3 regions of the Streptomyces sp. NPDC017991 genome follow, and region 3 is predicted to be linked to each of the others. Evidence: riboswitches for the same ligand, from Rfam matches in the RefSeq annotation. Region 3 holds a riboswitch; each other region holds the start of a gene.
What was found. Region 3 has a riboswitch for thiamine pyrophosphate ahead of thiO (glycine oxidase ThiO). Riboswitches for the same ligand answer to the same signal wherever they lie in the genome.
Positions count from the first base shown of each region.

Region 1: linked by a shared signal. The riboswitch ahead of thiC (phosphomethylpyrimidine synthase ThiC) and the one ahead of thiO (glycine oxidase ThiO) in region 3 are both predicted to bind thiamine pyrophosphate.
Region 2: linked by a shared signal. The riboswitch ahead of ACH4DZ_RS37945 (thiamine ABC transporter substrate binding subunit) and the one ahead of thiO (glycine oxidase ThiO) in region 3 are both predicted to bind thiamine pyrophosphate.

Region 1 covers NZ_JBIRGP010000004.1:202,675-205,946, reverse strand. Annotated here, with positions in the region: gene ACH4DZ_RS13625 (YibE/F family protein) at 1-1,092, opposite strand, end outside; TPP riboswitch at 1,164-1,320, shown strand; gene thiC (phosphomethylpyrimidine synthase ThiC) at 1,313-3,217, shown strand.
Region 2 covers NZ_JBIRGP010000016.1:228,462-231,733, forward strand. Annotated here, with positions in the region: gene rlmN (23S rRNA (adenine(2503)-C(2))-methyltransferase RlmN) at 125-1,231, shown strand; TPP riboswitch at 1,258-1,363, shown strand; gene ACH4DZ_RS37945 (thiamine ABC transporter substrate binding subunit) at 1,442-2,539, shown strand; gene ACH4DZ_RS37950 (ABC transporter permease) at 2,515-3,272, shown strand, end outside.
Region 3 covers NZ_JBIRGP010000005.1:229,454-232,725, reverse strand. Annotated here, with positions in the region: gene thiS (sulfur carrier protein ThiS) at 1-16, opposite strand, end outside; gene thiO (glycine oxidase ThiO) at 13-1,233, opposite strand; TPP riboswitch at 1,231-1,344, opposite strand; gene ACH4DZ_RS17315 (hypothetical protein) at 1,397-1,741, shown strand; gene ACH4DZ_RS17310 (NAD(P)/FAD-dependent oxidoreductase) at 1,821-3,050, shown strand; gene ACH4DZ_RS17305 (Rv2175c family DNA-binding protein) at 3,227-3,272, shown strand, end outside.

The sequences.
Region 1 (3,272 bases), on a different contig from region 3:
GCCCATCGTCGGGTTGGCCTCGTGCAGCTCCCAGACCGCCGACGTCTGTGTCACCGTGACGTCGTCGAGCACTCCGAGCGAACCGATGATGACACCCGCGAGCAGCAGACCGCTCATGTCGATGGACGGGTAGAGACCGTGGATCAGGCCGGTGTTGTCGTCGGTGTTGCCGGTCAGCGCGGCCCAGTCGATGAACAGAGAGCCGAGCAGCCCGATCAGCACCAGGGACAGCAGCGTGCCCAGTACGGCGACCGACGTCCGGGCCGAGAGACCGTGACACATGTAGAGCGCGATCAGCATGATGGCGCTGGCCCCGACCACCGCCACGACCAGCGGATTCGACCCCTGCAAAATCGCGGGCAGGATGAAGAACGTCAGGATCAGGAAGCTGACGGCCAGCGCGATCAGCGCCATGACACCCCGCATCCGGCCCACCACGACCACGGCGAGGGCGAAGATGCCGGCGAGCAGCGCCATGGGGAGCTTGCGGTTCACATCGGTGACCGAGTACTGGAGTTCCTTGGGGGCGTCGGGCGCGTACGCCACGATCACCTCCTGGCCCTGCTCCAACTGGCGCGAGGAGTCCGGCTGGACGATCTCCGTGAAGGTACGGCCCTTGTCCTTGCCGGAGTCGACCCGGATCGTCGCCTTCTTGCAGGTGCCCGAGTCCTGCTGCTGAGCCGATGAGCCCTCGGCCGTCGAGGTGTCGCCGGTCGGAGTCTCGCCCGAGGCGTTCACGGACTTGCAGTCGACCTTGTCGATCTTGGTCACGGTGGCCTGCTGGGTCTGCCGGTCGAAGCCGACACCCGTGCGCTCATGTCCGGGTGCGCCGCCCGGCCAGAGCACCGCGAGACCCACAACGACCGCCACGGCGAAAGGAATCAGCACCGCCGCGATGATCTTGCGCAGATGCATGGAGACTGGGGCCGCGGGGCCATGACTGTGTGAGTGACCGTGCCCGCCGCCCGCAGGTCCGTCGCCGCCACCGCCGGGGCCGTGGGGTCCATGTCCGCCGCCGTGACCGTGGCCGTCGTGGCCGTGTCCGTGGGGCGGTTCGGACGGCGGAAGTGGGGGCTGCTGCGTCGTGGTCACCGACCGATCATCGCAAGAACGAGAGGGGCCCACTGTTCACCGCGCCCATTGTGACGCTAGCGTGGAAGCACCTTTGCACACGCGGGAGCTCGGAGCACCGGGCTGAGAGGGCGCTGACCTCCGTATCCGCGATGTTTCACGTGGAACATCGCCGGACGGGAAACGCTGCGTCGACCGCCGAACCTGTTACCGGGTAATGCCGGCGTAGGGAGTAGGTCTCATGACCAACAAGGACGTACGCACGCCTGCCTCCAGTCAGACGGGCGGGGCGCTCGCCCCGGTCGACGGCACCGAGGTGTCCGCAGCGGTCGAGGACGGCGGGGCAACTGCTTCACCCGAGAGCGGCGAAGCCGGGAAGTCCGAAGCCGGCAAGTCCGAAACCGGGAAGTCGATCGGCTGGCACAAGGCGTATGTCGCGGGCTCGCGCCCCGATCTGCGGGTGCCGGTCCGTCAGGTGCACCTCACCAACGGTGAGTCGATCACCCTGTACGACACCTCCGGCCCGTACACCGATCCGGTCGTCGACACCGATGTACGCAGGGGTCTGGCGCCTCTGCGCGACAACTGGATCATCACCCGTGGCGACACCGAGGAGTACGCGGGCCGTCCCGTGAGCCCCGAGGACGACGGGATCAAGCACACCTCGCCGCGCGGCGGCCTGCGCAACCTGGACGCGGTCTTCCCGGGGCGCCCGCGGCTGCCCCGCCGGAGCCGTGACGGGCAGGCGGTGACACAACTCGCCTACGCGCGGCGGGGCGAGGTGACGCCGGAGATGGAGTACGTGGCCATCCGGGAGAACGTCGACCCCGAGGTCGTCCGTACGGAGATCGCGGCGGGCCGGGCCGTGCTGCCGGCCAACGCCAACCATCCCGAGATCGAGCCGATGATCATCGGCAAGCGGTTCCTGGTGAAGGTCAACGCCAACATCGGCAACTCCGCGGTCACCTCCTCCATCGAGGAGGAGGTCGACAAGATGACCTGGGCGACGCGCTGGGGCGCCGACACGGTGATGGACCTGTCGACCGGCCGCAACATCCACACCACCCGCGAGTGGGTGCTGCGCAACTCCCCGGTCCCCATCGGCACGGTCCCCCTCTACCAGGCGCTGGAGAAGGTCGACGGACGGGCCGAGGAACTCACCTGGGAGATCTACAAGGACACGGTCATCGAGCAGGCCGAGCAGGGCGTGGACTACATGACCGTCCACGCGGGTGTGCGTCTGCCGTACGTCCCGCTGACCGCGAACCGCAAGACCGGCATCGTCTCGCGCGGCGGTTCCATCATGGCGGCGTGGTGCCTGGCGCACCACAAGGAGTCGTTCCTGTACGAGCGCTTCGAGGACCTCTGCGAGATTCTCGCCGCGTACGACGTCACGTACTCGCTCGGCGACGGCCTGCGGCCCGGGTCGATCGCGGACGCCAACGACGCCGCGCAGTTCGCGGAGTTGCGGACCCTGGGGGAGCTCAACAAGGTCGCGAAGCGTTTCAACGTACAGACCATGATCGAGGGCCCGGGGCATGTCCCGATGCACAAGATCAAGGAGAACATCGACCTTCAGCAGGAGATCTGCGAGGAGGCCCCGTTCTATACGCTCGGCCCGCTGACGACCGACGTCGCGCCGGCGTACGACCACATCACCTCCGGCATCGGGGCTGCGATGATCGCCTGGTGGGGCACGGCGATGCTCTGCTACGTCACGCCCAAGGAACATCTGGGCCTGCCCAACCGTGACGACGTCAAGACGGGTGTCATCACCTACAAGATCGCGGCCCACGCGGCGGACCTCGCCAAGGGGCATCCGGGCGCACAGGAGTGGGACGACGCGTTGTCGGACGCCCGCTTCGAGTTCCGCTGGGAGGACCAGTTCAATCTGGCCCTGGATCCGGACACCGCCCGGGAGTTCCACGACGAGACCCTGCCGGCCGAACCGGCCAAGACGGCACACTTCTGCTCCATGTGCGGGCCGAAGTTCTGCTCGATGAAGATCAGCCACAGCATTAACGAGCAGTTCGGCGGTACGGCGGCCGCAGGGGCCTCGCCCGAAGAGGTCGCCGACGGGATGCTCCAGAAATCCAAGGAGTTCGCCGCCGCGGGCAACCGGGTCTATCTGCCCATGGCCGACTGAACCGCGCGGCCCATCGGTTCCGCATACCTTTGGTCGACTGATCAGTCGTGTGCCG
Region 2 (3,272 bases), on a different contig from region 3:
CGCCGGCGGAAGAGGCCCACAAAACCGTGAGGCGACCGCCTCGCGCGACCGCCTTGTGCGACCGCACACCGCCGGGATCCGGCGGCTCAGGTCACACGAAACGATCTGCGACACTGGTACAGCCATGCCTAAGCCCGGAGAACTCACATTCGTCGCCCCCCGCGGAGCCAAGAAGCCGCCGCGGCACCTTGCCGATCTCACGCCCGCCGAGCGTAAAGAAGCTGTTGCCGCGGTCGGTGAGAAGCCGTTTCGTGCCAAACAGCTCTCGCAGCACTACTTCGCGCGGTTCGCGCACGACCCCGAGCAGTGGACCGACATCCCTGCCGGTTCGCGCGCCAAGCTGCAGGAAGCCCTGCTGCCCGAGCTGATGACGGTCGTGCGGCATCTGTCCACCGACGACGACACCACCCGCAAGACCCTCTGGCGGCTCTTCGACGGCACGCTCGTCGAGTCCGTGCTGATGCGCTACCCGGACCGGGTCACCATGTGCATCAGCTCACAGGCCGGCTGCGGGATGAACTGCCCGTTCTGCGCGACGGGACAGGCCGGTCTCGACCGGAACCTGTCGACCGGCGAGATCGTGCACCAGATCGTCGACGGCATGCGGGCGCTGCGCGACGGGGAGATCCCCGGCGGCCCGGCGCGGCTCAGCAACATCGTCTTCATGGGCATGGGCGAGCCGCTCGCCAACTACAAGCGGGTCGTCCAGTCCATCCGGGCCCTCACCGACCCGGAGCCGGACGGGCTCGGGCTCTCGCAGCGTGGGATCACCGTCTCGACCGTCGGTCTCGTCCCCGCCATCAACCGGTTCGCCGACGAGGGCTTCAAGTGCCGTCTCGCCATCTCCCTGCACGCACCGGACGACGAGCTGCGCGACACCCTCGTACCGGTCAACACGCGGTGGAAGGTACGGGAGGTGCTGGACGCGGGCTGGGAGTACGCGGCCAGGTCGGGGCGCCGGCTCTCCATCGAGTACGCGCTCATCCGGGACATCAACGACCAGGCGTGGCGCGGTGACCGGCTCGGGCGGATGCTCAAGGGCAAGCCGGTGCATGTGAACCTGATCCCGCTGAACCCGACGCCCGGTTCCAAGTGGACCGCCTCGCGGCCCGAGGACGAGAAGGCGTTCGTCGAGGCGATCGCCGCCCATGGTGTGCCCGTCACCGTCCGGGACACCCGTGGCCAGGAGATCGACGGGGCGTGCGGACAGCTCGCGGCCACCGAGCGGTAGTCTGGCGCATACGTACGTACATCTTCATATTCCGACAGGGGAGCGCCACAGCGCTGAGAGTGCGGGACAGCCCGCAGACCCTCTGAACCTCGCCCAGGTCATTCTGGGTAGGAAGTTCGGTCACTACTCAAGCTGTTGCGCCCTGCCCGGGATCCGACCGAGGTCCCGGGCAGGGCCGCGTCTCTTCCTGGTCAACCCAGGAGGAATCCAGTGAGCGACAAGAGCAGCATCTTCAGGGTCACCGCCGTGGTCGCGGCCACCGGGCTCGGCCTCGCCGCGCTCGGCGCGTGCGGCTCGTCCGACTCCGGGAGCGGTGGGGGCTCCGGGTCCAAGACCGTCACCCTCGTCAGCCATGACTCTTTCGCCTACACCAAGGACGTACTGAAGGCGTTCGAGAAGGAGTCCGGGTACAAGGTCAGGGTCCTCAAGGACGGCGACGCCGGGCAGGCCGTCAACAAGGCGATCCTCACCAAGGACAACCCGCAGGGAGACGTCCTCTTCGGCGTCGACAACACCCTGCTCTCCCGCGCCCTCGACAACGGGCTCTTCCAGTCGTACGAGGCCAAGGGCGCCGACGGCATCCGGTCCGAGTACCGGGTCGACCAGGACAAGCACCGGGTCACGCCCATCGACTCCGGTGACATCTGCGTCAACTACGACAAGGCCTACTTCAGCGCGCACAAGCTGGCCGTGCCCACGTCCTTCGACGACCTGATCAAGCCCGCGTACAAGGATCTGCTCGTCACCGAGAACGCCTCGACCTCCTCGCCCGGCCTCGGCTTCCTGCTCGGCACCGCCGCGAAGTACGGCGACAAGGGCTGGGAGGGCTACTGGAAGAAGCTCAAGGCCAACGGCGTGAAGGTCGTCGACGGCTGGGAGCAGGCCTACAACGAGGAGTTCTCCGGGTCCGCCGGCGGCAGGAAGGCCAAGGGCGACCGCCCGCTCGTCGTCTCGTACGCCTCCTCGCCGCCCGCCGAGGTCATCTACGCCGACCCCAAGCCGAAGACTGCGCCGACCGGTGTCGCGGACGGCACCTGCTTCCGCCAGGTCGAGTACGCGGGCCTGCTGAGCAACGCCGGGAACACCGAGGGCGGCAAGGCGCTCATCGACTTCCTGGTCGGCAAGCAGTTCCAGGAGGACATGCCGCTCAACATGTTCGTGTACCCGGTGGTCGAGGGCGCTGAGGTGCCCGACGCGTTCACCCGGTACGGGCCGGCCGCCGCGAACCCCGAGACCCTGGCCCCCGCCAGGATCGCCGACAACCGTGACGAGTGGGTCAAGTCATGGACCTCGCTCGTACTGAAGTAGAGCCCAGCGCGCGCCCCCGGTCTCCGCGCCGGGGGAGCGCGGCGCGGCTCGGGCTCATGATCGTGCCCGTCGCGTTCTTCGGGGTCTTCTTCGCCTATCCGGTCGCCGCGATCACCGTTCGTGGGCTGAAGGTCGACGGCGTCTGGCGGTTCGGGCGGATCTGGGACGTGCTCGGACAGTCCGACATCCGGCACGTCCTGTGGTTCACGACCTGGCAGGCGCTGGCCTCGACCGCGCTCACCCTGCTGATCGCGCTCCCCGGCGCGTACGTCTTCGCGCGCTTCGAGTTCAGGGGCAAGCAGATTCTGCGGGCCGTCGTCACCGTGCCGTTCGTGCTGCCGACGGTCGTCGTGGGCACGGCCTTCCTGGCGCTGCTCGGGCGGGGCGGGCTGCTCGACGAGCTGTGGGGCGTACGCCTGGACACCACCGTGTGGGCCATCCTGCTCGCGCACGTCTTCTTCAACTACGCGGTCGTCGTCCGCACGGTCGGCGGTCTCTGGTCGCAGCTCGACCCGCGGCAGGAGGAGGCCGCGCGGATGCTCGGCGCCTCCCGGTTCGCGGCCTGGCGCGGGGTGACGCTCCCTGCGCTCGGCCCGGCCGTGGCCGCCGCCGCGCTCATGGTGTTCCTCTTCACCTTCACCTCCTTCGGCGTCGTGCAGATCCTCGGCGGCCCCACCTTCTCGACGCTCGAAGTCGAGATCTACCGGCAGACCTCGGAGATCTTCGACCTCTC
Region 3 (3,272 bases):
GGACGGTCACGCTCATGCGGGCTGCTCCGTGAGTGCGACGGCGTCGAACCGCCCGGGGGTGAACGGACGGGCCTCTTCGGTGAGTTCCCCCGTGGTCAGGGCGTGCGCCAGGGCGTCGCCGGTGACCGGGGTGAGCAGCACGCCGTTGCGGTGGTGGCCGGTTGCCAGGAGCAGCCCCGGGAGATCGGTCGGGCCGAGCAGGGGCGCGTTGTCGGGGGAGGCCGGGCGCAGTCCGGCGCGCGTCTCGGTGAGCGGCAGTTCGGTGATGCCGGGAACGAGTTCGTGGGCGTCCCGCAGCAGCTCGTACACACCGCCCGCGGTCACCGTGGTGTCCCAGCCCAGCTCCTCGCTGGTCGCGCCGACGACCAGCTCGCCGTTCTCGCGCGGCACCAGGTAGACGTGGCTGCCGCGGACCACGGCACGCACGGTCCGGCTCAGGAAGGGCGCGTTCAGGGGCGCGTTCGGGCTCCGGAGGGCCGGGGTCCGCTCCGGCATGGCCAGCCGCAGCACCTGCCCCTTCACGGGACGCACCGGCGGCAGCACGTCCTTGGGCACACCCGCGAGACGTCCGCTGAGGCTGCCCGCGGCGAGGACCACCTGCCCCGCGGACAGTTCGGTGCCGTCCGCCGTGACGACTCCGGTGGCCCGGTCCCGTACGACGGTCAGGCGCTCGGCCCACGTCCGGTGGAAGACCACCCCGGTCCGCTCGCAGGCCGTGACCAGAGCCGCGGTGAGTCGCCGCGGGTCGATCTGGTGGTCGCCGTCCACCCGTAGTCCGCCGCGCACCCCGGGCGCGAGCATCGGCTCCAGGCGGCGGCACTCGCGGCCGCTCAGCCACTCCGACTCCAGGCCCGACCGGCGCTGCAGGGCGTGCAGTTCCCGCAGATGGGCGCGGTCGTCGGCGTCGAGCGCGACGCTCAGCGTGCCGCACCTGCGGTAGCCGAGGTCCTGGCCGGTCGCCCCGGTCAGCTCCGCGACGAAGTCCGGATAGCGCCGCGCCGAGGCCAGGTTCAGGCCGAGGAGGGTCTCCTCGCCGTAGTGCAGCTCGGTGACGGCGGCCAGCATCCCGGCCGCGACCTGCGCGGCGCCGCCGCCGGGTTCGGGATCCACCAGCGCGGTCGTCAGCCCGCGCTGCGCGGCCCGCCAGGCGGTGACCAGCCCGATGATCCCGCCCCCGACGACCAGGACATCGGTGGTCGGGATGCTCAGGGGTGCTTGCGGTGTACGCGACATGGGCGTCCAGCCCCTCCCTTCGCCGGCATGACCCGGATCAGGTTCGTACGGTCGGAGGCCGTCCCAGCCTCCCTCTCAGCCCGGTACGCCCGGGCTCCCGCGAGTGCTTTACGTTGGCCACCCTAGCTCTTCGCCCCGCACCGCAGTAAGGGAGCCTCACGGCATGGCCCGCTCGCTCGACGGACTCGTCCTCGCCCCCGTGGCCGACCAGGCACCGGGTCAGGTGGGGACGCGCACCCGGTTCTCGTACCACGAGAAGGACGGTGAGATCTGGGCCGGGTACGCGGGCGGCGACGTCGTACGCGGCCACCTCGTGGGGACCCGCGAGGGCGACCGGCTCGACTTTCGCTACGTCCAGCTGAAGACGGACGGAACCACCTCGTCGGGGCACTGTGTGTCCCAGGTCGCCGAGACCCCCGACGGCCGGGTGCGGCTGGCGGAGACCTGGGAGTGGGAGTCCCAGGAGGGCGGCGGGACGAGTGTGGTCGAAGAGGTCACCCGGAGCTGACGCCGTGCCCGGAGGTTGTGCAACAGCTCACCGACCGTGCCCCTGACCGACGATTTCACCGACTGTCTATGGTGACCGGGTGAGCGAGCTGACACAGGAAACGGGCCCGGCGGCGCGCGTACGCGTCGTGATCGTCGGTGCGGGCATGGCAGGCGTGCAGACCGCCGTCGCCCTGCGGGAACAGGGCTTCCCCGGCAGCGTGACCCTGATCGGCGCGGAACCCCACCAGCCGTACGACCGCCCGCCGCTGTCCAAGGCCGTACTGCTCGGCAAGGCCGAGGGATCCGCCTTCGACGTCGACTTCGAGACCCTCGACGTGGAACTGCGGCTGGGCCTGGAGGTCACCGGCGTCCGCCCGGCCACCCGCGAACTCGACACGGCCGGGGGACGCGTCCCGTACGACGTCCTGGTCGTCGCCACGGGAGCGGAACCCGTCCGGCTGCCGGGCGCCGAGGGCGTACCCGGTGTCCATCTGCTGCGCACCCTCGACGACGCCGAGCGGCTGCGCCCCGTCCTCGCCCGGCAGCACGACATCGTGGTGGTGGGCGCGGGGTGGATCGGCGCGGAGTTCGCCACGGCGGCGCGTGAGGCGGGGTGCTCGGTGACCGTCGTCGAGGCCGCCGACCGGCCGCTGGTGGGCGTGCTGCCGGCCGAGGTGGCCGCGCCCATGGCCGCCTGGTACGCGGACAGCGGGGCGTCGCTGCGCACCCACGCGCGCGTGGAGCGCGTGGAGCCCGGCGCGGTGGTGCTGGACGACGGCTCACGGCTGCCCGCCGGGGCCGTGGTGGTCGGTATCGGGGCGCGGCCGGCCACGTCCTGGCTGGCCGGTTCGGGGATCGAACTGGGCGCCCACCGGGAGGTCGTCGCGGACGACCATCTCCGCACCTCCCTTCCGGACGTGTACGCGGTCGGCGACTGCGCCTCGTTCCCGTCGGGCCGCTACGGGGAACGCCTGCTGGTCCACCATTGGGACAACGCCCTCCAGGGGCCGCGCACGGTCGCGGCGAACATCGTGGGGGAGACGCCCGCGCCGTACGACCCGGTGCCGTACTTCTGGTCGGAGCAGTTCGGCCGCTTCGTCCAGTACGCCGGGCACCACGGGGCCGCCGACACCCTGCTCCGGCGGGGGGATCCGGCGGGGCCCTCCTGGTCGGTGTGCTGGCTCCGGGAGGGCCGCCTGGTCGCGGTGCTGGCGGTGGGGCGGCCCCGGGACCTGGCGCAGGGCCGCCGGCTGATCGAGTCGGGCACCCGAATGGACCCAGCCCTCCTGACGGACCCGTCCCGCCCCTTGAAGGGAGCCGCGGTCTAGCGCGTCGCGCGTCCGCGGGGAGGCGGTCGGCTGCTTGTGGGCCCGGTGGGGCCGGTCGCGCGGTTCCCCGCGCCCCTGACAGGGCGCCCCGTCGTACGTTCTCCAGCGAGTCCGACCCCGGGCGGAGCGAGGCGCCCGGGTACCGGCTGTCAGTGGGAGATGGCAGGCTTGTCCTCGTGACCGAGATTGACGCAAAGATCGATGCTCTCGTCCCTGCCTGGC